DNA from 3 places in the Clostridium sp. 001 genome. Region 3 is predicted to be linked to each of the others. Evidence: a T-box and tRNA genes for the amino acid it is inferred to sense, from the RefSeq annotation. Region 3 holds a T-box; the other regions hold tRNA genes.
The links. The T-box of region 3 lies ahead of B5S50_RS06755 (valine--tRNA ligase). A T-box ahead of a tRNA ligase gene usually reads a tRNA of that ligase, here a tRNA-Val.

Region 1 (9,984 bases), 1.1 Mb from region 3:
ACTGAAATGGGTGCTCTTCAAGAAAGAATAACATCCACAAAACAGGGGTCTATTACATCTGTTCAGGCAGTATATGTTCCAGCAGATGACTTGACTGACCCGGCACCATCTACGACATTTACGCATCTTGATGCAACTACAGTTCTTTCTAGATCTATATCAGAAATTGGTATATATCCTGCTGTTGATCCACTGGCATCCACTTCAAGAATATTGGATCCAAGGATTGTAGGAGAGGATCATTATAAAGTAGCATCAGATGTTAAACATATACTTGAAAGATACAGTGAACTTCAAGATATTATAGCAATACTTGGTGTAGATGAGCTTTCAGAAGATGATAGATTAGTAGTTATTAGAGCTAGAAGAATTCAAAGATTTTTATCACAACCATTTTCTGTTGCAGAACAATTTACAGGATATCAGGGTAAATATGTTCAAATAAAGGAAACTATAAGAGGTTTTAAAGAAATTCTTGAAGGTAAATATGATGATTTGCCAGAAACTGCTTTCTTATTTAAAGGAAGTATAGATGAAGTGGTTGAAGCAGCTAAAAATATGGGAAAAAATTAAAGTGATTTATTAAGCAAAATTGGTTTGAGAGAATTTTGTTTAATGTAAATTTTAAAGGAGATTAATATGTCAGAAGTTTTAAAATTAACTATCCTTACTCCCGATAGAGAATTCTATGAAGGAGAAGTAGTAGAAGTAATAACGGAAAGTATTCAAGGCGACATAGCAATTCTTCCAGACCATATGCCTTTAGTTACCACTTTAAAACCTGCAGATACCGAAATCGTTCAAAAAGATGGCAAAAAATTAAAGGCATTTACATCAACCGGAGTACTGGAAGTAATAAATAATGAGCTAAAAATTTTATGTGATTCTTGTGAATGGCCAGATGAAATAGACATAGATAGAGCAAAAGCTGCTAAAGATAGAGCTGAAAAAAGATTATCTAGTCAGAAAGACGGAGTCGATGTAAAAAGAGCAGAAATGGCATTGGCTAGGGCACTGGCGAGAATTAATCTGAAATAATGGAGCTTTTGATAATTTGCTGTATTTTAATTCAAGATAAAAAAGTACTACCTAAAATCATTAAAATAATGATTTTGGATAGTGCTTTTTTTATATCTAAAAATATTCACATTTTGTTATTTAAATTTATATACTAATATAGGTCCCTCCTATGGAATCTTTATTTTTTGAAATACTAATAGTCAGTTTTCTAATACAAAGAAAAAAGACTATCAAATAAAATTTAGCAGCTTAAACTAAGTAGGAATCTATTGAATATTAAAAGGAAAAGTTGTCCATAATTTTTAAAGAGAAATAGAAGGGGGTGAAAATGTCCTGCTTAATTTTGTGCAGAACTAAATATATATGAAAAAACTAAAGATGTTAAGCTGTTTATTGGTTCTTGTATTTTCTTTTCAATATTATGTTTGTGCTTCAGGAGATAATTTGGGTGTAAGATCTACCTTATTCCAAAAATCCGTTTCTAATGTAAAGGAAACAGATATGTTTAAAAACATATTAGAAAAGACTAACAGTACCCCAGTGGAGTGTGGAATTATGGCTACTTTTAATACTTCTAGTGGTAAGGAAAAGGTTGTAGATGAAATATTTAAGGTATTAATGAGATATAGTGAGTGTAACAAAAAAGTGTGGAGAAATAATAAAATTTATTGTATAGAATTTAATGGATATTATGCAGAGGGCTATGTAGAGGGTGTAGAAAATGAAAATTATAATATCATTACAGTTAACATTACAAGAAAATCCACTCAGTATAAATTACAGGATTTGAAAAGTATGGTAGATAGATCTCTAGGTGATAGAAAAGAAAAGTGTAAGTATTTTGAATATGTAAAGGCAAAAACTCAGAAACAAGACGTGAGTAGTGTGAATAGTGAAGTTAAAAACATTTTAAAATGCTATGGTACATCTGACATTAAAACTATAGCTTTAGAGGAAGGATACAGTTCTACTGCGTATACCCATAAGTATGAGCCAATACAAAGTGTCACAGGTTTAATAGATTTTAACTATGCTGTTGTAAAATATGATACGGGCACTTATATAATTATGGGAACTCCAGAAATAATGGTGACATATTAGGAATCATATAATATGGATGTTTTTGTTAAATGTAACTTATAAGGCGGTACAAAAATTAAGTAACATATTAGCAATTATAGAATGGAGGAACATTATGAGTAAAATAGTAGTTAAGGGAGGAAATAAACTGCATGGGGAAGTAAATATCAGTACTGCTAAAAATTCTGTATTGCCTATTATAGCAGCTTGTATTTTAAGTGAAGATAAATGTGTAATAGAAAAGGTACCAATGCTTGAAGATGTTTTTGTAATAAGTGACATATTGAGGAGCATATCTGCAGATATAAATATAGACAAAGATACAAATAAAGTCATAATAGATACATCTAATATAAAAGATTGCAATCCATGCAGCGAATTAGTAAAAAAAATGAGGGCATCATTTTTAATAATGGGTCCTATGATAGCTAGGTTTGGAAAGTTCAGATTATGTCTTCCAGGGGGATGTAATATTGGAACTAGACCTATAGATCTTCACTTGAAGGGCTTAAGTGCCTTGGGAGCAGAGGTGAATGTAGGTCATGGATATGTAGAAGCAAGTGCTAAGAAATTGATAGGGGATAAAATATATCTAGATTTTCCTTCAGTGGGGGCTACAGAAAATATAATGATGGCATCAGTAATGGCAGAAGGAGAAACTATAATAGAGAATGCAGCAGAAGAACCCGAAATAAGGGATCTGGCAAAATTTTTAAATAGCATGGGGGCAAATATTATTGGTGCAGGGTCAGGTACTATTAGAATATTAGGAGTAAAAAGTTTAAAGGGAAGTACTCATAGACCAATATTTGATAGGATAGAATCTGGTACTTTTATGGTGGCAGCTGCTATAACTAGAAGCAAGATTAAAATAAATGGTGCTAATGAAGAATACTTAAAACCTATAATCGCCAAGTTAACTGAAGTTGGAGTTCATATAAGCTCACAAGGAAGTAGCTTGATTGTAGATGGAAGAGATGAATTAAGACCAGTAGATATTAAAACTATGCCTTATCCTGGCTTTCCAACTGATATGCAGTCACAGATGACAGGACTTTTATGTACTGTTATGGGTACAAGTATAATAACAGAAACTATTTTTGAAAATAGATTTATGCACGTAGCAGAGATGAAAAGGATGGGAGCAAACATAAAGATAGATGGAAGAAGCGCAGTTATAGAAGGTGTAAAAAAACTTACTGGAGCAGAAGTTAAAGCAACGGACTTAAGAGCTGGTGCAAGCCTTATACTTTGTGGGTTAGTAGCAGAAGGTGAAACAGAAATTGCAGATATATACCATGTAGATAGAGGCTATGTAGATATTGAAAAAAAATTAAAAGCACTAGGAGCTGATATTGAGAGGATAAATGAATAATACTCCTATTATATATATTATTAGACAAAGAGAAGATTAGAACAAAATTTTTTCTTTGTTTTTTTATTGGAATATTTTATAAGATGCGGCAATAAAAATATAATATTGTAGTTTAAAATATATATAAGGCATTTTCAAAGAAATGACTTGTTACTTTCTTTCAAACGCCTAACAGGAGAAAAATATGAAGGGTGATATATTAGACTTTTTAAAAAAATTTATTATTTTAGTGTTTATGGGTACATTATTTGTAATTGTACTCTCCTTATTTATGGTGGGAATGGGAAACCAAAAATATGATAACTTACCTCAATTCCTAATAAAGTCAAAAAATATAATACTAAAGAAACAGGATACCAAGTCAGAAAAAATAAAGGTGTACATAACTAAAGAAAATACAGTAAAAGAAATGGATTTAGAGCAATATGTAACAGGAGTAGTAGCTGCTGAAATGCCTGCCGAATTTTCAGAAGAAGCGCTTAAAGCACAGGCTGTGGCGTCTAGAACTTTTGCAGTTGCACATATGGAGGTGTATGGAGGCAAAAAATATAAGAGCAATACAGGTGCAGATGTATGTGATACAGTCAAGTGCCAGGTATTTGTTAATAAAGAAGATAGGATGAAAAACTGGCCTAAGAGTGAGGGGGATAAGTATTGGAGCAAAATTGTAGATGCAGTACAAGCTACTTCAGGACAGGTGCTGACTTACAAAAATAAATTGGTGATGGAGCCCTACTATTTTGCAGTAAGTGCAGGAAAAACTGAAAATTCAGAAGATGTATTTGGAGAAGCAGAGGGATATTTAAAGAGCGTAGAAAGTCCAGGAGAAGAAAGTGCACGAAAATATAAAACTTCAGTGAAAATGTCATACGTAGATTTTATAAATAAGGTAAACTCAAATTATGCTAATTCAGGGTTATCTTCAGAAAACTTACCCAACCAGATAGGTATAAAAAGTAAAAATGAAAGTGGTTCTGTAAAAGAAATTAAACTTGGTGATGTTACTATATCTGGTACGAAATTTAGAACTATTATGGGATTGAATTCGGCAAACTTTAGTATAGATTTTAAAGATGGTGTGTATATTCAATGCATTGGATATGGACATGGAGTTGGAATGAGCCAGTGGGGAGCTAATTATATGGGCAAAAATGGCCAAAACTACAAAAATATATTGTCTCATTATTATGAAGGAACTAGTCTAGAAAATGTAAACTTATTTAAAAAATAATAATTATATCAGCTAATTGTATGTTACTAGAATACATTAAATAAATATTAAGTAAAAAAGAGGAAAATTTCCTCTTTTTTTTGTAAAAAAATTTCATAAAATATGTATTTTTTTCTATTCTCTGGACAAACTACAAAAAGGAGGTGTTATTATGAACAAAAAATCTTTTAACAAAGCATTCAACTTTTTAAAAAAGGAGAGCTTTTATGTAATACTGTTTATATGTTTATGCATTGCAGTAACAGCGGCAGTAATAACAGCAAGAAATAATAAAAATCAAAGTGCACAGCTTCAAAAAAGTCAGGCTGTAGAGCAGAAAAAAATTAGGGAAACAGCAAAGGCAAATGAAAAGCCTTCTTCCAATTATAACAATGCTCTTCAAGTAAAAAAGGATAACAAGGTAAAATCCAATGTATCTAATAATGAAGCATCGAAGGGAGTATCTAACCCAGTAAGCACTTCCTTTCAAAAGCCAGTAGAGGGTAATATTGCAAGAGGTTATTCAGAAAATCCAGTATATTGGGATTCTACAGCAACTTATAGACCAAACTTAGGATATGATATACAAACTCCACTTGGCAAACCCGTGTTCGCAGCTATGGATGGAAAGGTAGAATCAGTAAATACAGCAACACAGGATGGAGTAGAAGTCATTATAGATCATCAAAATGGATTAAAAACAGTTTATTCTAACCTAGATCCAAGTGTGAAAGTTAGTGCAGGTCAAACTATAAAAAAAGGAGCAGTTATTGGAGTAGTTGGCAAAAGCACATTGAGATCAGCTTATGAAAAATACGGAGATCACTTACACTTTGCTGTTTTGAAAGGAAAAGAATTTGTTGACCCAGGTAAATATATAAAATACTAATATTTGGCCATTTCTTAGAATTTTATGGAGAAATGGCCCATACACAATGAATTTTAAAATATTAACCAGCATATTTATAAATATATAGGAACAAATAATTAGCAGAGATTATTTAGTTTAATGATAAATACGAGTAAATACGTTTATGGATATATAATGTAAAGTTTCATCATCAATTGTTGATTGTAAAACGGTAGCTGTAAAAAGGAGTTGAATAAAATTGAAAGATTATATTGAAGAAAGGGTTTTGGAAGTTGCCAAATATATAATAGGATCTAAAGCCACAATAAGGAAAACGGCTAAGGTTTTTGGAGTAAGTAAAAGTACTATACACAAGGATATGACAGAAAGATTACCTAAAATAAATCCTCAAATTGCTCAGGAAGCTAAGAGTATATTAGATTATAATAAGGCAGAGAGACATATAAGAGGTGGTAAGGCTACTAAAATGAAATATAAAGCTATTGAAGGCTAAAAACATTCCTATTATAATTAGAATATGATATGATAATAAAGGTAAATAAATTTACCTTTTAGTTTGAAAAGCAAAGGAGATTAGGAGTGAAAAGGGAATGTTTTTTAGTATAGGAACTGATATGGGAATAGATCTAGGTACAGCAACCGTACTTGTTTATATTAAAGGCAGAGGGGTAATTTTAAAGGAACCTTCAGTTGTTGCCATAGATAAGATAAAAAATAGAGTACTAGCTGTAGGAGAAGAAGCATGGCAGATGATAGGTAGAACGCCTGGTAATATCGTTGCCATTCGTCCATTAAAAGATGGAGTTATATCTGATTATGATGTAACGGAAAAAATGTTGAAGTATTTTATAAGCAAGGCTTGTGGTAAAAATAGAATATCTTCACCAAGAATAGTTGTTTGCGTTCCATGTGAAGCTACTGAAGTTGAAAAAAGAGCTGTAATTGATGCGGCTAAAAATGCAGGTGCAAAAAAGGTGTTTTTAATTGAAGAACCACTAGCAGCAGCTATAGGAGCTGGTATTGATATAACTAAGGCAAGTGGAAATATGGTAATAGATATAGGTGGAGGCACAACTGATGTAGCAGTAATTTCACTTGGAGGAATAGTTGTAAGGTCTTCCATCAAAGTTGCAGGTGATAAGTTCGATGAAGCCATAATGAAATATGTAAGAAAAGAACATAAATTGATGATTGGGGAAAGAACTTCAGAAGATTTAAAAATAAAAATAGGATCTGCTTTTGATAGAGATGAAGAAGTAAGTATGGAAATAAGAGGTCGTGATTTAATTACAGGGCTTCCTAAAAATATAACGGTATCTTCTGCGGAAATGAGAATAGCACTAAAAGAAACTGTAAATTCTATAGCAGATACAACTCGTGCAGTACTGGAAAAAACGCCGCCAGAATTATCAGCTGATATAGCTGATAAAGGTATTTTTATGACTGGTGGAGGTGCACTTTTAAATGGATTGAGTAATTTAATACAAAAAGTAACTAATGTACCCGTTTATGTTGCAGAAGAACCAGTATCATGTGTAGCACTAGGTACAGGCAAAGTACTTGAATATTTAGACAAAATGGAAGTAGTTTTTAGTGGTGATGATATAACATTAATAGATTAAAACAAAGAACAAAATCTAACTTATTTAGTATTATGTATTTTTTAATAAGTTAGATTTTAATTTTCTTATAGATACTAAAATGTTGGATATAGTTAAATATCGGTAAAAATATTGTTGTAATATAGATAATATGAATGAATTAATGAATAAAGTATTACTTCAGCCATACTTAAAACTAAATTAAGACGTATATTACTGCTGGTATTATTAAATAAATCTTCATTGCTATTTGAATCAACTATCCCTATTATTGAGGAATTTCCTACATCTGGGAGAGATTTTCCTACACCTTTGCCAGGATGAACGGGAAAGTCTCTTACTTGAATATCGCCTATAGTTTCTAGATCACCTAAACAAGCATCTATTCCTATAATGTTTTTATGCGGGTGAAGTAAATTTATTTTATTCAGTTTGCTTTCAATGTTTAAAGCATGTATAGGATCTGAAATTGTACCGTAGACAGGTAGAGGAAAATGCTTACATTTTAAAAGTGTACCTACTAGGGGACCCAGGCAATCCCCTATATATCTATCGGTACCAATACATACAATTATGGTATCGTTATTAATGTAATTTTTCAAAAAATAGGCAAGTTTATAATATGCTAAGGGATCTTTATAATTACTTTTTGCTTTATTCAATATATTCACCTTCTTTTATGTATGTACTTGCGAAGAACACTATATATAATTTATATGATGACTTTATATAAATTATTAAAGCTAAATTAAGTGAATATGATTTTGAAAGAAATATAGAGAAATATGGAGAAAGAGATATGTAATATTAAAATTTAATCATATATTAAATTTGATAATAAGTGAATAAAACTGTATACTAATTTACGTTGAGTGCGTTCTTGTTTTAAGGAACGTAGGATAATAAAATAAGCTGGCATGGCTCAGCAGGTAGAGCAACTGACTTGTAATCAGTAGGTCGTGGGTTCGATTCCTACTGCCAGCACCAAACATGGAGGAATTCCCGAGTGGCCAAAGGGGGCAGACTGTAAATCTGTTGTCAGTGACTTCGATGGTTCGAATCCATCTTCCTCCACCATAAATATAAGGGCGCATAGCTCAGCTGGGAGAGCATCTGCCTTACAAGCAGAGGGTCATAGGTTCGAGCCCTATTGTGCCCACCATTTAGAATAATAATAGAATAAGCTGGCATGGCTCAGCAGGTAGAGCAACTGACTTGTAATCAGTAGGTCGTGGGTTCAATTCCTACTGCCAGCACCAAATGCGGAGGAATTCCCGAGTGGCCAAAGGGGGCAGACTGTAAATCTGTTGTCAGTGACTTCGATGGTTCGAATCCATCTTCCTCCACCATAAATATAAAGGCACTTTTAGGTGTTTTTTGTTTTATAAAAATTATATAATCTTAACAGATGAAAAAATTATATTATAGCTCTTATCAAGAGAGGCGGAGGGAACAAGGCCCTATGAAACCCGGCAACCAGTGAAAATCACCAAGGTGCCAATTCCTGCAGGATTCTGCAAGATAAGAGAGTAGTTAAGTTATTTAACCTCTTCTTATCGAAGAGGTTTTTTTAATTGACGTGCCACTTTAGGTATTTCAGTTTATATTGTGAATATAGGATTTGAATTAGCATTTAATGCAATAGAATTAATTCACTTTATTGTAAGAAAAGTATGTTTTTACATGGGAGGTATAGAAAATGAGAAAACTATTTACATCTGAATCAGTTACAGAAGGCCATCCAGATAAGATGTGTGATCAGATTTCAGATGCTATCTTAGATGCCATATTGGAACAAGATCCTTATGGAAGGGTAGCGTGTGAAACTGCAACTACTACAGGTATGGTTTTAGTTATGGGTGAGATATCAACTAATTGTTATATTGACATTTCAAAAATAGTTAGAAATACTGTAAGAGAAATAGGATATACTAGAGCTAAATATGGATTTGATTGTGATACTTGTTCAGTAATAAGTTCAATTGATGAACAATCATCGGATATAGCTATGGGGGTTGATAAAGCCTTAGAGGCCAAGGAAGGTGAAATGGAGGCCATAGAAGCTATAGGCGCTGGAGATCAGGGTATGATGTTCGGATTTGCTACAAATGAAACTCCAGAATACATGCCTATGCCAATAAGTCTTGCTCACAAACTTGCAAAGAGATTAGCGCAGGTTAGAAAAGATAAAGTTTTAGATTATCTAAGACCAGATGGAAAAACTCAAGTTACTATAGAATATGAAGACAATAAACCAGTTAGAGTTGATACCATAGTAGTATCTACTCAACATGATGAAATGGTAACTAGAAAACAAATTGAAACAGACATAATAAACAATGTAATAAGACCTGTTGTACCACGAGAGTTTTTAGATTATAAAACCAAGTATTTCATAAATCCAACAGGAAGATTTGTTGTTGGAGGTCCCCAGGGAGATTCTGGACTTACAGGAAGGAAGATAATAGTAGATACTTATGGTGGCTATGGAAGACATGGCGGGGGTGCTTTTTCTGGTAAAGATCCAACCAAGGTTGATAGATCTGCTGCTTATGCTGCAAGATGGGTAGCAAAAAATTTAGTAGCTGCAGGTATTGCAGATAAGTTGGAAATACAACTTGCTTATGCTATTGGTGTAGCAAAGCCTGTATCTATAACTGTAGATACTTTTGGTACAGGAAATATACCGGAAGAAAAAATAGTAGATATAGTGAATAAGGTATTTGATTTGAGACCAGCTGCTATAATAAAAAATTTAAATCTTAGAAGACCTATATACAGGCAAGTTGCCGCTTATGGACATTTTGGAAGAACTGATATTAATGTA
Region 2 (9,984 bases), 770 kb from region 3:
AGTATAGCTTAATTTCAACTGTACAAGGCCAGGAAGGGGTGGTATTATACTGTGGCCAAGGTTTTTACATAGGGTAAATCCCGAACCGTCAGATCCTGTATTAGGGGCAGATTTACCACCTGTACATAATATTAGTTTATTACATTCGTAAATTTGATCATTACAGTATATTTTAAAGGATTTTTTACCAAAAGCTATATTACCGACTTTTGAATTTAAATAAACAGGTATATTTCGATCTTCAATAGCCATTTTTAATATATCTAGTACGGAGGATGATTGAAGAGAGAGGGGATACATCCTTCCGTTTTCCAAAGTTGTAATTGGAAGACCTAGTGAATTAAAAAAGTTTATTGTGTCGTCAAGGGAAAAATTATTTAAGACACTTTCAAAAAAATGAGTATTATTACTGTGATATCTACAAAAATCTATATTTTTATTAGTTATATTACATCTCCCATTTCCAGTTGATAATATTTTATTTCCTATTCTACTTTTAGATTCTAAAATTGCTACGTCTTTTCCTCTGTCTTTTGCCGTAATTGCAGCCATGATACCAGAAGCACCTGCACCAATTACTATGATTTCATGAAACATGTAGATACATCTCCTATTTAATAAAATTCATTTATCCGATCGCTATCAGTGCTAACCCCCTCATCTTTATTAAAGTGGGGGATAAGTACTGTTACGCGCCTGGATAAGTTCTTCCCCTAAAGGATAACGTATTCTAAGTGCTAAAGACACTAAGAATACTGTTAATAAGGTTCAGCTAGAGAAAGTCATCCTTATAAGCAAGCTCCATCTGAACCTAAGAATCACTTGATAGTTATATTTTAACTTACTTGTACTTCTTTTAATACAGTTTGCAAAAAAATATATATTTAACTGCAGTTTGTAATATAATAAAAACAACATTATAAACATGAACGAGGTAAAAATTCATTTCTATTATCTTATATATTTTGTAAAAAGGAGTGTTGTCCAAATGGAAGCTGCTAATTTTCTATATTATAAGAACTGGGTAGTAGTTGGCGATGTGTCTAATGAAGAAAAATATGCTTTTAAAATATTAAGTTCTCTTAAGGGCGCAATGTATAATGCAGAGGGAGTGAATCCTAGAGATGCTAGCGGGAAGGTACACAAATCTTTAAGTGAAATACCTTTTAAAGTAGATGTACTTGATTTGTGCATAAATCCTAAGACTGGTATTGATATAGTTAAAAAAGCTTTTGAAATTGGCATAGACAAAATATTAATACAGCCAGGTGCAGAAAGTGAGGAAATATTAAATTTCTGCAGTAACAATGCAATTGATGCAGTAAAAGGATGTGTACTTGTAGAACTTACGAAAAAACATCAATGAATCTTACTTAGTGGGAGTTCGGTTTCTCCCACTAAGTCTAGATGAATTATCTAGGGGCGTAGCTACTGTTATCTCCCGCTTTGATAGAAAAGCAGATATCCCAAATCTTTGATTTGGTGATAGTCGCTTTCACAGAGTGCGTGGGAGTGTTACAGTAGGTAGCCATCAAATAAAGTTTAGGGGGTTTTTTATGCTTAAAATATATGCAGTTTCTGACTCTATAGGTGAGACTGCAGAACTTGTTGCTAAAGGTGCTGCTAGCCAATTTTATTCAGAGATAGAAGTACACAGGGTGCCTTATATAAAGAGTTATGAGGATGTAAATGAATTTATAAATGGGTTAGAAAGCAAAGAAAATATCATGGTTATATCTACAATAGTCCTTGTAGAAGTAAGAGAATTTCTAGTTCAAAGGTGTGTAGAATGTGGTATTCCTATAAATAATATTTTAGGACCTTGTATAAGTATGATATCAAGGATACTAAATAAAATACCTGAATATAAGCCAGGTGCTGTATGGGAAATAGATTCTGAGTATTATAAAAAGGTAGAGGCAGTAGAATTTGCCATAAAGTATGATGATAGCAAGGATAATTCAGGAATAAAATATGCGGATGTTGTTCTTTTAGGTCTTTCTAGAACTTCTAAAACGCCACTTTGTATGTATCTTGCAAATAAGGGAATAAAAGCTTTGAACATACCGCTTATGCCCGAGGTACCTGTGCCAGAGGAGCTGTTTGACATTGATAGAAAAAAGATTGTAGCTCTTACTATAGATCCAGTGCACTTAATAGAAGTAAGAAAACATAGAGTAGATAGATACAATACTACATCTAATAGGTTTAAGTATGCAAATGAAGAAAGGGTTCTTCAGGAACTGGAATTTTCAGATAAGGTTATAAGAAGATTAAGGTGTAAGGTAATAGATGTGACAAAAAGGGCAATAGAAGATACAGCATTAATTGTAATGGAATATATAGGATATATGGAATCAAAAGGTTATTAAAGTACAAATTTTATTATAAGAAAGCTGTTTTTTGCTTTTAAATCCAAAATTATATAAGAAATTTTAAAATATAAAATTGACCTAATACGTTGATATATAAGGAATCGTGAAGAAAAGTTCAAAGATGTCCAATAAAATATCACAAAAAAGTATTGACACTTTATAAAATATTTTGTATTATAGTGTATGTCAGGTCGTCAGGTACGACTTAATAAAACAGTATAAGGCCCCTTGGTCAAGTGGTTAAGACACCACCCTTTCACGGTGGTAACAGCAGTTCAAGTCTGCTAGGGGTCACCAAGAGTAAGTATATGTGGGCGCATAGCTCAGCTGGGAGAGCATCTGCCTTACAAGCAGAGGGTCACAGGTTCGAGCCCTGTTGTGCCCACCACATATGGCTCAGTAGCTCAGCTGGTTAGAGTGCCGGCCTGTCACGCCGGAGGTCAAGGGTTCGATCCCCTCCTGAGTCGCCATTATCTATGGTTATGCATAGATTTGATTTTTAAGTTTAACTTAAAGAGAAGTCTACACTTAAGGTGAGAGTTACTTGTTTAAGTTAAAGTTCTTAGCTTATGCTGTGTAGTAATAGTTAAAGATTTGCATTGACAATTAAATAAGGCCCCTTGGTCAAGTGGTTAAGACACCACCCTTTCACGGTGGTAACAGCAGTTCAAGTCTGCTAGGGGTCACCAAAAGTAAGTATATGTGGGCGCATAGCTCAGCTGGGAGAGCATCTGCCTTACAAGCAGAGGGTCACAGGTTCGAGCCCTGTTGTGCCCACCACATATGGCTCAGTAGCTCAGCTGGTTAGAGTGCCGGCCTGTCACGCCGGAGGTCAAGGGTTCGATCCCCTCCTGAGTCGCCATATGTGCTGGCATGGCTCAGCAGGTAGAGCAACTGACTTGTAATCAGTAGGTCGTGGGTTCGATTCCTACTGCCAGCACCAAAAATAAGAATGTATTTTTAAATACATTCTTATTTTTTTTATCTAGATATTTATTTGAAATTTTTATTTTGTATATTTTGTTTTATTCTTATGTCTTCTCCGAAAAACTTATACAAGGTAAATTCTCCAAGCAACCTAGAAGAAATTCTCTCTGAATAGCATTTTAAAATTTCTTCTAAGTCATAGTTTGTGGATACAAGCATTTTGCTTTGTCTCAATAGTTTTTTATTTAAAAGGTTAAATAGTTCAGTTTTAGAAAAGTCCGTTATTTGCTCAGATCCTAAATCATCTATTATAAGTAAATCACAATTCATTAAAATATCTTCTAATTCTATATTATTGTTGAATCTTATATCTCTTAGGTCTTTAATCAAGGATTCAGAGGTTCTATAAATTACTAAAAAACCTCTGTCTATCAATTCTTTTGATATACAATTTGACAAGAAGGTCTTTCCTGTTCCGGCAGATCCATAAAATAATAAATTTTCGCTGCAGTTAGAAAAGTTTTCTATGTATTTCCACGATGTGGATGCTATTACTTCTATATTTTTTCTAGGACTTGTAGGGTTTCCCTCACTTTTGGTGGAGGAATATAGCTGAAAGTTAAAGTTATCGAAGTTATTCTTAGCTAACATATTTTTGAAGTCAGAATTGCTGTAGTAAAGTTTAATAAGTTTTTGTTTATAGCAGTCGCATTTTTTGTTTCCAATGAATCCAGTGTCTTTGCATTTATCACATTTATAGGACATATCTAAATAATTTACAGGATAATTATTAGATGTTAAAATATGAGCTTTTTTTATCCTTAAATCTGAAATTTTTTGGTGAAGTTCCTTTAAGTAAATATCCTTGTTTGAGACATTGTTTAATATATTTATTGATAATTTTAAGGAAAGTCTACCTATTTGATTTTGTATGTTTAATACTTCAGGTAGTTTTTTTTTAATTTCTTCCTTTCGAAAGCCTAAAGCTTTTCTATCATCGTCTCTTATTTTTTCATATATTTTCATTATATTAGAGTGATAGCTCTTAATCATTCTTATCCCATCCTAGTAGTTTTTTTTCTAAGTCTTTAAAGTCATAGTTTCTCTGTTTAAAATTGTTAAAAGTTCCTTTTGAACTTTTATTTTCTGTAATTCTTTTTACATTTTTAAAATTGCCTTTATTTACTTTCTTTAAATCCTTTTTTTCTATATCTTCTAATGTCTTAATTTTATCTTTATTCCAGCTTGTTAATATTCCATCAATATATTTAAAGTCAGCCTTATTTATTCTTTGAAAGCATATGTCACAAGCTTTATATATAATTTCAACTGAGAAATTGTAAGCTTGAATCCATTTAGAAAGTAAATCCTCTTGGGGCTTCATTATTTCTCCATCTTTTATACCAAGATAGCCTAAAATTTTTCTTATTTTAATCCATTTATCTTCATGTTTTTTTATAAAAGACTGGGCATCATTTATATCTTTTATTTTAGCGTCAAACCAAGATATTGCAGTTTTTTCTATATATCTGCTGTTGGTTTTTCCTTTTAAAGCACAGTATTGAACTAAAAGAAGTATAATCTCTGGAGAAAAATTAAAATCATTTAACCAGCTTATGTACATAGTCATTTCTTTTGAAGATAAGGTCCTACCTAAGGATTTTTCTATATCTTCAAGCATATCTTTAATAGAAGTTTTATTTAATTCTTCAAGTAAATTTATATCATCTTCTTTTTCATTGTCTCTATCTGATAAATCTAAGAATTCTATATTATAATTTCCCATATTGTCAACGGGTACCATTTTAATAACATTTTCGTCATTCCAGTAGTTCCAGGCGTTTAATACATCCGTTTCTAAAAGATGTAAAGCACTTGCAACAATTTGAGAGCTAACTCCTAATTCACCTGATTTGCAATATTTTAGCCCAAGCAGGTATACTTTAACAAATTCCCCTCGGGCTTTAGGCATAAACTTATCTATAAAAACGTTGCTTACAGGAGTATAGTTAGCTTCAGCGGTCTTAAATACAAAAGTACTCATATATTTTTTACCTACCTTTTATAAGCTTTGTTTTAAAAAGCTATCATATAAATATTATAACAAAATATAAAAAGTATAACAATGTAATACTTTTGGAATTATTTTCTATATTTAAGTTTACTAACTTTTCAATTTATTATATTATAGAGTTTAAAGGCATAGTTTTAAACTATTTTGTTTTAATATTATATTAAAATTACTTGATTATACTAAGGTAAATAGGATAAAATTAAGTTTTAGGATATAGTAGTCTTTAATCTTAAAATTTTAAGATGCTGGACAGTTAAAAGTTTTTAATATATACTTTGAATATCAAAATATTCGAGTATCAAAAATTATTTGAAGGAGGGGGTCACATGAAATTACCTCCATTGATCATAGGAGATCTAAAAGCTAAAATACCTATTATACAAGGTGGAATGGGTGTAGGAATTTCTCTACATAATTTAGCACAGGCAGTAGCAAATGAAGGTGGTATAGGTATAATTTCTACAGTGCAGATAGGATATAGAGAACCAGATTTTGAAGCTAACCCAACGGAGGCTAACCTTAGAGCATTGAGAAAGGAAATACAAAAAGCTAAAGAATTAAGTCCCAAAGGTATAATTGGAGCAAATATTATGGTGGCTATAAATGATTATAATGATATGGTAAAGACCTGTATTGAGGAAAAAGCTGACATTATAATATCCGGAGCAGGACTTCCACTTATTTTACCTAAACTTGTTGAGGGAAGCAGCATAAAGATAGCACCTATAGTTTCTTCAGGGAAGGCAGCTTCTCTTATAATTAGACACTGGTTGAAAAAATATTCTAGACTTCCGGATTTAGTTGTAGTAGAAGGACCTAAAGCTGGGGGACATTTGGGATTTCATTTAGAACAACTACAAGAAGGAAAAGAATGTTTAGAAGATATAGTATGTGAAGTAATCAAAGTAGTTAAATATTTTAGAGAAAAATATAATAAGAATATTCCTGTAGCAGCAGCTGGTGGAATATATACAGGAGCTGATATTGCAAAATTCTTCAAGTTAGGTGTAGATGCAGTACAGATGGGAACACGTTTTGTGGCAACTGAAGAATGTGATGCTAGCATAAACTTTAAAAAGGCATACATAGATTCAAAAAAAGAGGATATAAAAATAATAAAAAGTCCTGTAGGGCTTCCTGGAAGAGCTTTAAGAAATAAGCTTATAAGGCAAGCTGAAGAAGGGAGAATTGCGCCTAAAAGATGTTACAATTGTTTGAAAAAGTGTAATCCTAAGGAAACTCCTTATTGTATATCCAGAGCACTGATCAATGCTGTTAAAGGAAATATAGATGAAGGGCTTATTTTTGTTGGAAGTAACGCTTATAAGGTAAACAAAATTGTAAAGGTTAAGGAACTTATGAAAGAGCTAGTTTTAGAAGCAGAAAATATTTGATATAAGTGGCGTAAATTAATTGTCAAAGTGGTGATCTAGTGAACAAAGGTATAAATGTTATAAATGAATTGTTAGTAGATCTTTTTAACGATATTCTAGTAATAGAACAAAAATCCCTTCAATATGCAACATTTAAAGATTTATCTGTAACGGAGGTACACACTATAGAAGCTATAGGTATGGATAAACTGAAGAGAATGAAAGATGTTGCCTGTCAACTAGATATAACTATGGGGACCTTAACTACGGCCATAAATCGTTTAGAAAGAAAGCAATATGTTACACGAACAAGGAGTAAAGAAGATAGAAGAATTGTATACATACAGTTGACCCAAAAAGGAAAACTTGCCTTTAGAGTTCACCATAAGTTTCATTCTAATATGGTTGAAGAAATCGTAGGAGAGTTAACGGAAGAAGAAGAAGGGGTTTTAATTAAATCATTGGAGAAACTCAATAATTTCTTCAGATCAAAGTATAATCTAAAAATTGGATCAAAGGAGAAGAATAATGAATAAAGTAGAAATTACAGGTACAGGAAGCTATGTTCCTCCCAAGATTGTGGATAATAATGATCTGTCTCTCATAGTAGATACCAGTGATGAATGGATAACAAGCAGAACAGGGATAAAGGAGAGAAGGATATCTCAAGGAGAAGATACCTCAGATATGGCAACAAAAGCAGCTATAGAGGCAATTAAGGATGCTAAAATAAGTGTAGAAGATATTGAACTTATAGTACTTGCAACTGTTACTCCGGATAGCTTTATGCCTTCTACCGCCTGTATAGTTCAGAAAAATATAAAGGCAGTAAATGCTACATGCTTTGATGTATCGGCAGCTTGTTCAGGTTTTGCATATGCAATGGATATTGCAGTTCAATTTATAAGGGCTGGAAGGTTTAAAAATGTTCTTGTCATAGGAGCAGATACATTTTCTAAAATACTTGACTGGAAAGATAGAAGCACTTGTATATTGTTTGGTGATGGTGCGTCAGCTGCATTTTTGCAAAGTGGAGAAGAAGATCAGATACTTTCAACTTATACTGGATCAGATGGAAGTAAGGGAGATTCATTAACATGTCCTGCAGTAGCTGTAAACAATCCTTATGTTGATGGTGTTACAGGCACTATTAAGAGTGTAGTTGGAATGGAAGGAAGAGAAATATTTAAATTTGGAGTAAAAGTTTTAGAAAAATCAGTTAAAGCCCTACTTCAACAGGCTGATTGTACTTTAGAAGAAATTAAATATATAATTCCTCACCAGGCAAATTACAGGATAATAGAATGCGCAGCAAAAAAACTTGGAATAGGTATGGATAGGTTTTATATCAATTTGGATAGTTATGGCAATACTTCTGCTGCAAGTATAGGGATAGCCTTAGATGAAGTTCGCAAAAAAAACTTAGTTAAAAAAGGGGATAAAATACTTATTGTAGGTTTTGGAGGAGGATTAACCTATGGAGGATTTATATTAAAGGTAAATTTATGATTGATATAAAACTCTGGAGGTTAAGAATGATATTAGGAAAAATTAAAGAGGATAAAGGGAGGTTAATTTATGATTAATTCTGTATTTTCAAATATGGTAGGAATAAAGTATCCAATTATTCAAGGAGCAATGGCTTGGATTGCAGACAGCTCACTAGCAGCTGCGGTGTCAAATGCAGGAGGACTTGGAATAATTACTGGAAACGCACCACTTGAATGGGTAAGAGATGAAATACGAAAGGCCAAAAAACTTACAGATAAACCTTTTGGCGTAAATATAATGCTTTTATCAGAAACAGCTGAAGCAGTAGCTAAAATGGCATGTGAAGAAAAGGTTAAAGTTGTAACTACTGGAGCAGGAAATCCAGGAAAGTACATAGATATGTGGAAGGAAAATGATATAAAGGTTATACCTGTTGTAGCATCTGTAGCATTAGCTAAAAGAATGGAAAGAGCAGGAGTCGATGCAGTTATTGCAGAAGGCTGTGAATCTGGAGGACACGTAGGAGAGCTTACTACTATGGCATTAGTACCTCAAGTAGTAGATGCTGTAAGTATTCCTGTAATTGCAGCAGGTGGTATTGGAGACGGAAGAGGTGCAGCAGCTGCTTTTATGTTGGGAGCTCAGGGGATACAGCTTGGAACTAGATTTTTAGTTGCAAATGAATGTACAGTCCATGAAAATTATAAAGAAAAAGTGTTAAAGGCAAAAGATATAGACACACAGGTTACAGGTAGGGTGACGGGTCATCCCGTTCGTGTTCTTAGAAATAAACTAGTGAGAAAATTCCAGCTGCTAGAGAAAAATGGAGCACCTATGGAAGAATATGAAAAATTAGGAAGAGGAGCACTAGCAAGGGCAGTTCGTGAAGGAGATATAGATAACGGTTCTGTTATGGCAGGTCAAATAGCAGGACTTGTATGTAAAGAACAAAGCTGTGATGAAATTATTCAGGAAATATTTAAAGAGACTCAAGAGAACTTAAAAAGAGTTCAAAATATGTTTTAAAAATAATATTTGGAGGTATATATGGGTAAAATAGCTTTCTTATTTTCAGGACAGGGAGCCCAGTACGTAGGTATGGGAAAAGACCTTTTTGAAAATATAGATGTATGTAAAAATGTGTTTAAAGATGCGGATGAGGTATTGGATTTCTCAATAAGTAATATGTGTTTTGAAGGTCCGGAAGAAGATTTAAACAAAACTGAAAATACCCAACCTGCAATTTTAACTACAAGTATAGCAGCTTTAAGAGCATTGGAGGGCTTTGGAATTAAGCCAGATATAGCAGCAGGTTTAAGTCTTGGTGAATATTCAGCTCTTGTATGCAGCGGTGTTATGGGATTTAAAGAAGCAGTTTCCCTAGTTAAAAAGAGAGGAAAGTATATGCAGGAGGCAGTGCCTGAAGGTATTGGTACAATGGCCGCAATACTAGGATTAGATTATGTAAAAGTGGAAAAAATATGTGCAGATAGTTCTTCTTTTGGTATAGTGGAAACTTCAAATATGAACTGTCCTGGTCAGGTAGTAATTGGAGGAGAAATAGAAGCGGTAAAAGCTGCTTGCAAGCTAGCAAAAGAGCGAGGAGCTCGCAGAGCTATAGAGCTTTCAGTTAGCGGACCTTTTCATACTTCTATGTTGAAGCCAGCAGCAGAAAAGTTAGAAGGAGAATTAAATAAATTATCCCTTAAGGAGTTTTTAATTCCAGTTGTAACAAATGTTACAG
Region 3 (9,984 bases):
CGTGTATGATAAAAGGGTTAACTAATAAGAAGAAAATTTTTAAATTAAATTCATCATTTATTTCGATTTACGCTACAATTGGTTTGTTTATAGTATTATTTTTAATTGGATCTGTTATGTTTAGTGGATTTTTTTCAGGACAAGTATTAGCAAACCTTTTTATAGATAATGCTTATTTAATAGTTTTAGCTATAGGTCAGACTTTTGTTATTATTACAGGTGGAATAGATCTTTCTGTAGGTTCTATGATAGCTTTTATAAGTATGATTACTGCAAGTTTATTGCAAAATGGAGTTAATCCATTTTTGGTTATGATTTTTGTTTTAATTGTAGGAATTGTATTTGGAACAGTTCAGGGGATATTAGTAGAAAAATTTGATCTTCACCCATGGATTGTAACATTAGCAGGTATGTTTTTTGCACGAGGATCAAGTTATGTTATAAGTATAAATACTATAAGTATTAAAAATCCGGTATTTACTGCTATTTCAGGTTTTAGAATACCCATTGGGCCAGGTGTAGCTATATCCATTAATGTAATTGTTAGTTTGATAGTAGCTGCAGTTGCTATATTTGTATTAAAGTATACGAGGTTTGGTAGAACCGTATATGCAATTGGCGGAAATGAAAATTCAGCTATGCTAATGGGCCTAAATACTGGAAAAGTTAAAATTCTTGTTTATACTGTATCTGGTTTTTGTTCTTCTTTAGCTGGGCTGTTATTTACTTTATATACACTATCAGGTTACGGTTTACATTGTATGGGAACGGAGATGGATGCCATTGCAGCTTGTGTAATAGGAGGAATATTACTAACAGGGGGATCAGGATATCCTATAGGACCTGTATTTGGTGTTTTAACTATGGGTATAATTCAAAGTCTTATAATGTTTCAAGGAAATCTTAATTCTTGGTGGACAAAGATTGCAGTAGGAATGTTGCTATTTATATTTATTGCACTGCAGAGAATTATTGTTATTAGAGAAGAAAAGAAAAAGGTTGTTATAAGCTGATGAGTTTTATATTTAAAGTTAGGATAAAATAAAAGGTGTTCAATTCATAATTGTTCACCTTTTATTTAGTTTATTTTTTATTTTACGAACGTACTTAATAGACAAGTTATGAAAGCAATTAGGCCAATTAACAAAAATCCTACCATTTTTATAATTATAATGTTAAATAGGCTTAAAAGGAACAGAGATATTACTAATATAGTTGCAATTGTTGCTAATGTATCTAATAACTTTTTTAATGCTTTATGATTTACATGAGTTGAAGAACCATCTTTAATTCTATTTAATGTAGTGTAATAAGATATACAAGGTAGTCCTGTAACAATAGTTATTATTAATGTTATTATTAATGTAGGTATTAAAATAACACCAAAAATTTTTATATATATGTGAGGTATATAATTATATTTAGCAAGTGATACTAAAATAGTAAATAAAATAGAGCATACAATAAAGCATAAAAGTGATGGCACTGCGATTTTTTTAGCTAATTTATACTGGCTTATATATTTTTCTGATTTGGTATCACTGTCTGTATAAATTGGTTTTGTGTCTTCAGGGGCACTGAATATATGCATTGAATTTGATGCAGAACATATATGATTCCATCCTGCTTCTTTAAAGTATGAAAAGTATTCTTCATCTGCATTATATCTATAATCTAGAGAATATTGCAGTTTTTCAGGTTTAGCTTTTTTGAGTTTGTATCCCATAAAGCTAAATTTATATAAAACCCAGCCTTTACTTGCATAATCAGAGAGCATTTCCATTTCTTCCTCTTCTCCAAAAGCTACTCCTTTGCTCATAACATATTTTGTGTTGGACATATACTATAACATCTCCTCGTTGTTAAATATTTCTTCTGCAATTTGAACCATCTTACGTTTCCTTTCAACTTCATTTTTTAAAAATTGAATGCCTTTATCTGTAGCAATGTAAACTTTTTTTTGATCTGATTCCTCTGTAAGTTTTATGAGTTTTGCATCAAGAAGTTTTTTTATACTTGTATATAAAGATGCAGGACCTATTGAAAACTTGCCTTCTGACATTTTTTCAACGGATTTCATAATCAAATAGCCATGTTTAGGTTTTATTAAAGATAGCAAAATATAATAGTAGGTGTCTGTAAGTTCACCCATTTCTAAAGAATTAGTTCTAGCCATTTTTACCTCCTATATATCATTAAATGACATATGATTTAATATACTATATCATTAAATGATATACATGTCAATTATTTATTACTCATTAGTAGGTTGCAATAATATGTGTGTGATTATGGAATAAATGTGTAAATATATATGATTTATACTATCAGTTGATAATATAAATCATAGTAGAAAATCATGCTTTATATATTGACAATAATAGATTAATAATATATCATAAAATAAAAGTATATTATCAACTGATAATTACTTAATCATATTAAAATTATTGAAAAGAGGTGCTTTAATGAGTTTTTTCTCAAGATCATCAGAAAAAAATAGATATGGAGATAAGCATCGAGGTAGTAACTATTATAAAAGAGAAGGATTGTTAAGCCGTATATTGAGAAGGTTTGGTTCACTTTCCAATTCAGGCAGGAAATATAATAACAAGTATTCTCACAGTTCACATCAAAATCATTATTCCGATAGACGGCATTATTCAAATCAGAGACATCATAGAAGATATAAAAGTTCATGGTCATGATATCGTTTTTTAAGAGAAAGGTATATCCAGCAGGCTGTTTTATTAATGAATATAAAGTTATAAGACTAATAGGTGAAGGACGGTTTGGTGTATGCTATTTAGTTAACTTAGGTGGCAAGGAATATGTACTAAAAGAGATTAAACCTAAGGCTATTAAAAAGAATGGAAGTAAAATTATCTTTGAGAAAGAAATACTTTCATCTATTGAACATCCATCAATTCCTAAAATATTTGATACAATAATAAATGATGATATGTATGCTTATATTTTGGAATACAAAACGGGAAAGACGATAGAAGAGATGCTTTTTGAAGATAATCACGTATTTACACAACCGGAGATTTATGAGGTGGGGAAAAGGGTTATAAATATAATAAAATATCTCCATGACAACAATATAGTTCATAGAGATATAAGGGTACCCAATGTGATTCTTCATGAAAATAATGTGCATCTTATTGATTTTGGACTTGCAAGATTCATTAATAATGAGAGGTATGTACCTTCTGCAGACTTTTCATATTTTGGCCACTTATTGCTTCATTTACATTACTCTTCTTTTGAAAAAAGCAGCAGAAAATCAAAACCCTGGTACAGTGAGCTAGAGTTAACGGAAAAGAATATAATGTTTTTAAAGAAACTTATAGGTATTAAGGAGAATTATAAAAATATCATTGAGGTTGAGGATGATTTTTGCAAGGTATTTGGCTAGTTGAATTACCGGGCTTTTCCAGCTGATTTATCCGATCGCACTACCATTGCTAACACCCCCATCTTCTATCAAAGTGGGGGATAAGCACTGGTACGCGCCTGGATAAGTTCTTCTAAGGTTCAGCTGGAGAAAGTCATCCTTATAAGCAAACTCCATCTGAACCTAAGAATCACTTGATAATCAAGTTTGTGATTATAAAAATATAAATTGATTTTTTATTTATTTCTACATTTAATTTTCTGTATTTGTAGTAGAATAGTTTTAAATGATCAATTTATATAAGTGTGGAGGCTAATTTATGAAATTATTATTGACCAACGACGATGGAGTTAATGCAAAAGGAATATATGCATTAGCTAAAGAATTAGAAAAAAAGCATGAAGTGATAATTGTTGCGCCGGATGTTGAAAAAAGTGCCAGCAGTCATTCTATAACAGTAAGAGATCCTTTATTTGTTAAACAAGTGAAGCTTGAAGGAATAAAATCTAAAGCCTACAGCGTCACTGGTACACCTGCAGATTGTGTAAAGATTGCAATAGATAAAATTGTAGATGGAAATGTAGATATGGTTTTATCCGGAATAAATAATGGATTGAATATTGGATTGGACGTGTTGTATTCCGGTACGGTTTCTGCAGCTATTGAGGCTGCCATTAATAAAATACCTTCACTGGCTGCATCTATGGAAGTTGAAGATGGAGTTGAAGGAGAATATGAGGATGCAGCAAAATGTGTTTCAGGAGTACTGGAAAAGCTTGAAGATAGATATATAAAAGATGATGTTGTATTTAATTTAAATATGCCCATGAAGATAAAAAAAGGAATTAAAGTGTGCAAAATTGGTGAAAGAGGATATACTGGTTATTTTATAGAGGTGGATTCTAAAGATGAGGGAAAGACTTTTCAATTAAAAGGTAAGATGAGTGATTCTCTTGTTATTGACACAGATGGATATTTTATAAAACAAGGTTATGCTACTTTAACACCACTTCACTATGATCTCACTAATTTTAAACTGCTTAAACAGGTTGATAAAATTTTTAACTAATAAAAATGTATAAAAACTTGTGTTTTTGTAATGGTAGCAGATAAAACTATGCAGCAGGTACTTAGCAAAAGTTGTGATATTGGATTTTGTGGGCCGGAGCAGACAATATATATATATAACCAGAAGAGAAAGGATTACCCCGTACTTTTTGCACAACTTACAACTACAGATGGTTCTTTTTTAGTTGGTAGAAAAGCGGAAAAAAACTTTGATTGGAAATCTGTAAAAGGCAAAAGTATAATTGGGGGAAGACCTGGTGGAGTTCCTGAAATGGCTCTGGAGTATGTATTGCAGAAAAATGGAATTCAACCTGGAAAAGACGTTAACTTGATGACTAATATTGCCTACACTGCAACAGGAGGAGCTTTTAAATCGAAAACAGGGGATTACGTTGCACTTTTTGAACCAACAGCTAGTATGCTTGAAAAAGATAAAACTGGATACGTAGTTGCTTCAGTAGGTAAATCTGCTGGTGTGCTTCCATATACCTGTTATTTTTCAACTAAATCATATATGGAAAAGAATCCACAGACTATTCAAAAATTCACTGATGCAATTCATCAAGGACAAATATGGGTTCAAAAACACAGTGACAAAGAAGTGGCTGAGGCTATAAAATCATTTTTCCCTGGAACAGATGAAGATATCTTGATTTCTGTAGTGAAAAATTATAGAGCTATAAATGCCTATGCGACTACTCCAGTTATAAAACAGCAGGATTTAAACAGACTTGAGGATATAATACAAAACTATAAACCTAGTTTAATACCTTCAAGACCAGACTTTAATAAGATAGTTAATAACTCTTTTGCAGAAAAAGCTATTAAATAACTTATAGCATTTCGAAATGAAAATAAACTTATACACATCAATAGATTATTAGTAATTGAAAATTACATTTAAGTTAAGAATTAATAGTGAAAAATGAGTGAAAATTAATTATAACTATTAATTCTTAACTATTAATTTTAAATTTAAACTCTTCCCACACATAACTTTTGATATAATGGAATAAAATACAATTAAAGTTTTTTGCTGTGTGAATGGTGGGTGGTGTAAATTTTGAATGGTGAATATTTAGATTATGTAGAAGATTATGCACGAAAGGTTGATTTTAAGAAAATAGGAGAAAATCCATTTTATTTTGAAAAAGTGTATAGAGACATAAGTATGAAATTTGAAGATCTATATGGGGTTTCATATAATGAAATGGATGAAGTATATATTCCAGGAACGTTATTAAATGCAGATAATAAAAAATTTGTTGCTGTATTTTTTATAAGTGTAAGAAGTGGCGGGATAAATTATGGAGCTATTATATTTCATCCTAAATATGGTCTTGTAGATGAAGATGATTTTCAAGATGTATTATCGGAAGAAGAATACCTTTCTATGATACACTATAAATATAGATTGTGTGTAAAATTATTGAATGATTCGCCAGGAAATATGTTTAAAAAATACTAGTTGTATGAGATTGACGTATATAGAGTTTTACTATAAAAATTAAATGCGGTATACTAAGACATTATCACAATTCAATCATAAAACGTTTCAAAATGAAAATAAAATTTCTTGACAGGTTAAAAAATAACGTTATAATAGAACTATATAAATTTGAATTTGTTAACTGTGAAAAAGAGGATTAGAGATAATGGAGTATAAAGAGAGGAAAACTTGTTAGTTGAGAGGTTTTCTATATGGATTATCTTGAAGGTAGCTTTGGAGTTTCTTTGCTGAAATAACAGTAGGTAAAGACGGTTTTCTTAATCGTTATTTTTTAAGAGCCTGTATTTACAGGAAAAAAGGTGGTAACGCGGGTCTTCGTCCTTTATGGATGAAGGCTTTTTTTGATTTAAGAATGTAAATACTTGAATTGGTATTAATATTAGAATATCTAATAATTAGGAGGAGATTTGATGGCACAAAAGAAAGAAATGGCAACTACTTATAACCCAAAAGAATTTGAAGACAGACTTTATGATCTTTGGCAAGAAAAAGGATATTTTACACCCAAAGCAGATAAAAATAAAAAATCGTATACAATAGTAATACCACCTCCAAATATTACAGGAAAATTGCACCTTGGACACGCGCTAGATGATACTATACAGGACATAATAATAAGAACAAAGAGAATGCAAGGCTACAGTACATTATGGCTTCCGGGTGAAGATCATGCAAGTATTGCAACTGAGGTAAAAGTTGAAAAAGAACTCCTAAAAAAGGGAATAGAAAAAAAGAAAATAGGAAGAGAAAAGTTTCTTGAAAAAACCTGGGATTGGAGTAATGAATACAGGGGTAGAATAAGAAACCAGGTAAAGAAGCTTGGTTGCTCTGCAGATTTTACAAGAGAGCGATTTACTATGGACGAAGGCCTCAATAAGGCAGTAAAAAAGTTCTTTGTAAAACTATATAATGATGGCCTTATATATCAGGGAAACAGGATAATAAACTGGTGTCCTAAATGTCAGACAGCTATATCCGATGCGGAAATCGAGTATGAAGAGCAGCAGGGACATTTTTGGCACATAAAATATAAGATTATAGGCAGTGACGAATACCTTGAAATTGCAACTACAAGGCCTGAAACAATGTTTGGAGATACAGCCATTGCAGTTAATCCTAAAGATGAAAGATATAAGCATTTAGTAGGAAAGAAAGCTATACTTCCAATTATAAATAGGGAAATACCTATAGTTGAGGATGACTATGTAGACATGGAGTTTGGTACAGGAGCAGTTAAGATAACACCAGCTCATGACCCTAATGACTATCATGTAGGAAAAAGACATAACCTTCCTGAAATAATAGTAATGAATGAAGATGGAACTATAAAATTACCTGGAACAAAATATGATGGGCTTGATAGATATGAAGCTAGAAAGTTAGTAGTAGAAGATTTAGATAAGCAGGGATATTTGGTTAAAATCAAAGAACATGCACATAATGTAGGATGTCATGACAGATGCGGTACTACTATCGAACCTATGCTTTCAAAGCAGTGGTTTGTAAAGATGAAATCATTGGCAGAACCTGCTATTAAGGTTGTAAGAGATAAAAAGGTTAAATTTGTACCTGAAAGATTTGAAAAAACTTACTTCAACTGGATGGAAAATATTCAGGATTGGTGTATTTCAAGACAGCTCTGGTGGGGACATAGAATTCCTGTTTGGTACTGTAAGGATTGTGGCGAAGTTATAGTAACAGATGGAGAAGCTACGAAATGTACAAAGTGTGGTTCAACTAACTTAGAGCAGGATAAAGATGTACTGGATACCTGGTTTAGTTCTGCACTATGGCCTTTTTCAACACTTGGATGGCCAGATAAGACAGAAGATTTGAAATGCTTCTACCCTAACAATACTCTTGTTACAGGATACGACATAATATTCTTCTGGGTTGCAAGGATGATATTCTCAGGTCTTTACTGTATGGATGACATTCCTTTTGAAAATGTACTTATACACGGTATCGTAAGAGATTCTCAAGGAAGAAAAATGTCAAAGTCCCTTGGAAATGGTGTAGACCCAATAGAGGTAATAGATGAGTATGGAGCAGATGCTCTTAGATTTACTCTTATTACAGGAAATGCACCAGGAAATGACATAAGATATTATCCAGAAAGAGTTGAAGTATCTAGAAATTTTGCAAACAAGATATGGAATGCTTCAAGATTTGTACTTATGAATATAGATGCAGATTTGATGAATAAGTATAAAGACTGCAAAGATTACAGTGGTGCAGATAGATGGATAATGTCCAAATTAAATACTCTTGTAAAAGAAGTTACAGACAATATAGAAAAATTTGAACTTGGAATAGCTTATCAGAAATTATATGATTTTATATGGGGAGAGTTATGCGATTGGTATATAGAACTTGTTAAACCTGTTATGTATGGTGAGGATGAAAAAGCTAAGGGTGTGGCATACAACGTGTTAAACAATGTATTATCTACAAGTTTGCAGTTATTACATCCTATAATGCCTTTTATAACTGAGGAAATATATACTCACCTTTATACAGAGTATGAATCCATAACTATATCAAAATGGCCAGAATATAATGAAAGCCTGAAAGATTTAAAGGCAGAAAAAGATATGGAATATATTATAGAGGCTATTAGAGAAATAAGAAATATTAGAACAGAAATGAATGTACCATTTTCTAGAAAAGCAAAAATTATGGTTCATGTAGCTGAAAAAGATGCATATGAAGCTTTTCAAAATGGAGAAGATTATTTTAAAAAATTAGCTTCTGCTAGTGAAGTTGAATTTTTAAAAGATAAAAATGATGCACCAAAAAATATAGTATCAGCAGTAACTAGAGGAGCAGAATTATTTATTCCACTTTTTGATCTGGTAGATATGGATAAGGAAATTGAAAGACTTAATAAGGAAAAAGAAAAACTAGAGGGAGAAATAAAGAGGGTAGAAAACAAACTTTCAAATGAAAAATTTGTTGCTAAGGCACCGGAAGCTGTGGTAAATGCAGAAAGAGAAAAAGGTGACAAATACAAAGAAATGCTGAATACTGTAGTTGAAAGATTGGAAAATATAAAATAAAATCTAATTTAGATGGGGATTAAACTCCATCTAAATTAAATTTAACTTATCCAGAGACGCAGTCATGGGATAAAATAAAATATGGGGATGTGTTACTATGAATTATGATGAAGCAATCGAGTACATAGAAACTACTGCTAAGTTCGGGAGTAACTACGGACTTGATAGAACACAAAAAATGCTGGAGCTTTTAGGTAACCCACAGAAGAAAATAAAGACAATACATGTGGCAGGTACTAATGGTAAAGGCTCTATTACTGCAATGATAAACAGAATACTAATGCAAGCTGGATTTAAGGTAGGTATGTACACTTCACCTTATTTAGAGGTGTTTGAAGAGAGAATTCAGATAAATGGTACTAATATACCTAGAGATGATTTGAGCAGGGTAGTAACCAAAGTATCAGAAACTGTTAAAAAGGTTATTGAGCTTGGATATGAAAATCCTACTGAATTTGAAATAATTACCTGTGCCATGTTTTATTATTTTTATGAAAAGAAAGTTGATATAGCTGTAGTTGAAGTGGGACTTGGAGGAAGACTGGATGCCACAAATGTTATGGCACCATTTTCAAAAGAAGAAGATGGAGGAGTATTACTTAGCATAATTGCCTCTATAAGCTATGATCATATGCAAATACTAGGGAATACCCTAACTGAGATAGCTCATGAAAAGGCAGGAATAGTTAAGCCTGGTATACCCGTAATACTTTATCCTGAAGAAAAAGAAGCAGAAGAAGCTATAGAAAAGGTATGCAGTGAAAGGGGAAGCACACTTATAAAGGTTCCTTGTGATTGTGTAGAGCCTGAAGATCAGAAAAAAATCAACAATAACAGTAAAGAATATGTGCAAAAGATAAAGGTACATACAAAAAAAGAAGATTACCATATTGAGTTATCCCTTTTAGGTAGACATCAACTTACAAATTGTGCTTGTGCACTATTTG

Region 1: it has a tRNA-Val gene. The T-box ahead of B5S50_RS06755 (valine--tRNA ligase) is inferred to sense a tRNA for this amino acid. The anticodon was not compared.
Region 2: it has a tRNA-Val gene. The T-box ahead of B5S50_RS06755 (valine--tRNA ligase) is inferred to sense a tRNA for this amino acid. The anticodon was not compared.

What each region holds. Positions count from the first base shown of each region.
Region 1 is NZ_CP020473.1:2,585,387-2,595,370, forward strand. It holds gene atpD (F0F1 ATP synthase subunit beta) at 1-573, shown strand, start outside; gene B5S50_RS12065 (F0F1 ATP synthase subunit epsilon) at 640-1,038, shown strand; gene B5S50_RS12070 (hypothetical protein) at 1,384-2,121, shown strand; gene murA (UDP-N-acetylglucosamine 1-carboxyvinyltransferase) at 2,216-3,475, shown strand; gene spoIID (stage II sporulation protein D) at 3,660-4,706, shown strand; gene B5S50_RS12085 (M23 family metallopeptidase) at 4,858-5,574, shown strand; gene spoIIID (sporulation transcriptional regulator SpoIIID) at 5,795-6,049, shown strand; gene B5S50_RS12095 (rod shape-determining protein) at 6,147-7,178, shown strand; gene yyaC (spore protease YyaC) at 7,271-7,819, opposite strand; tRNA gene B5S50_RS12105 (tRNA-Thr) at 8,069-8,144, shown strand; tRNA gene B5S50_RS12110 (tRNA-Tyr) at 8,150-8,234, shown strand; tRNA gene B5S50_RS12115 (tRNA-Val) at 8,244-8,319, shown strand; tRNA gene B5S50_RS12120 (tRNA-Thr) at 8,341-8,416, shown strand; tRNA gene B5S50_RS12125 (tRNA-Tyr) at 8,422-8,506, shown strand; SAM riboswitch class I at 8,586-8,685, shown strand; gene metK (methionine adenosyltransferase) at 8,857-9,984, shown strand, end outside.
Region 2 is NZ_CP020473.1:2,264,374-2,274,357, reverse strand. It holds gene B5S50_RS10575 (NAD(P)/FAD-dependent oxidoreductase) at 1-597, opposite strand, end outside; gene B5S50_RS10570 (CoA-binding protein) at 989-1,366, shown strand; gene B5S50_RS10565 (pyruvate, water dikinase regulatory protein) at 1,557-2,372, shown strand; tRNA gene B5S50_RS10560 (tRNA-Glu) at 2,598-2,672, shown strand; tRNA gene B5S50_RS10555 (tRNA-Val) at 2,688-2,763, shown strand; tRNA gene B5S50_RS10550 (tRNA-Asp) at 2,769-2,845, shown strand; tRNA gene B5S50_RS10545 (tRNA-Glu) at 2,990-3,064, shown strand; tRNA gene B5S50_RS10540 (tRNA-Val) at 3,080-3,155, shown strand; tRNA gene B5S50_RS10535 (tRNA-Asp) at 3,161-3,237, shown strand; tRNA gene B5S50_RS10530 (tRNA-Thr) at 3,243-3,318, shown strand; gene B5S50_RS10525 (ATP-binding protein) at 3,369-4,355, opposite strand; gene B5S50_RS10520 (DnaD domain protein) at 4,348-5,346, opposite strand; gene B5S50_RS10515 (nitronate monooxygenase family protein) at 5,703-6,770, shown strand; gene B5S50_RS10510 (MarR family winged helix-turn-helix transcriptional regulator) at 6,809-7,285, shown strand; gene B5S50_RS10505 (beta-ketoacyl-ACP synthase III) at 7,278-8,258, shown strand; gene fabK (enoyl-[acyl-carrier-protein] reductase FabK) at 8,328-9,266, shown strand; gene fabD (ACP S-malonyltransferase) at 9,288-9,984, shown strand, end outside.
Region 3 is NZ_CP020473.1:1,496,180-1,506,163, reverse strand. It holds gene B5S50_RS06800 (ABC transporter permease) at 1-9, shown strand, start outside; gene yjfF (galactofuranose ABC transporter, permease protein YjfF) at 6-1,013, shown strand; gene B5S50_RS06790 (DUF2812 domain-containing protein) at 1,091-1,840, opposite strand; gene B5S50_RS06785 (PadR family transcriptional regulator) at 1,844-2,176, opposite strand; gene B5S50_RS06780 (hypothetical protein) at 2,469-2,708, shown strand; gene B5S50_RS06775 (protein kinase family protein) at 2,705-3,421, shown strand; gene surE (5'/3'-nucleotidase SurE) at 3,720-4,469, shown strand; gene B5S50_RS06765 (ABC transporter substrate-binding protein) at 4,500-5,300, shown strand; gene B5S50_RS06760 (hypothetical protein) at 5,532-5,936, shown strand; T-box leader at 6,093-6,304, shown strand; gene B5S50_RS06755 (valine--tRNA ligase) at 6,389-9,037, shown strand; gene B5S50_RS06750 (folylpolyglutamate synthase/dihydrofolate synthase family protein) at 9,135-9,984, shown strand, end outside.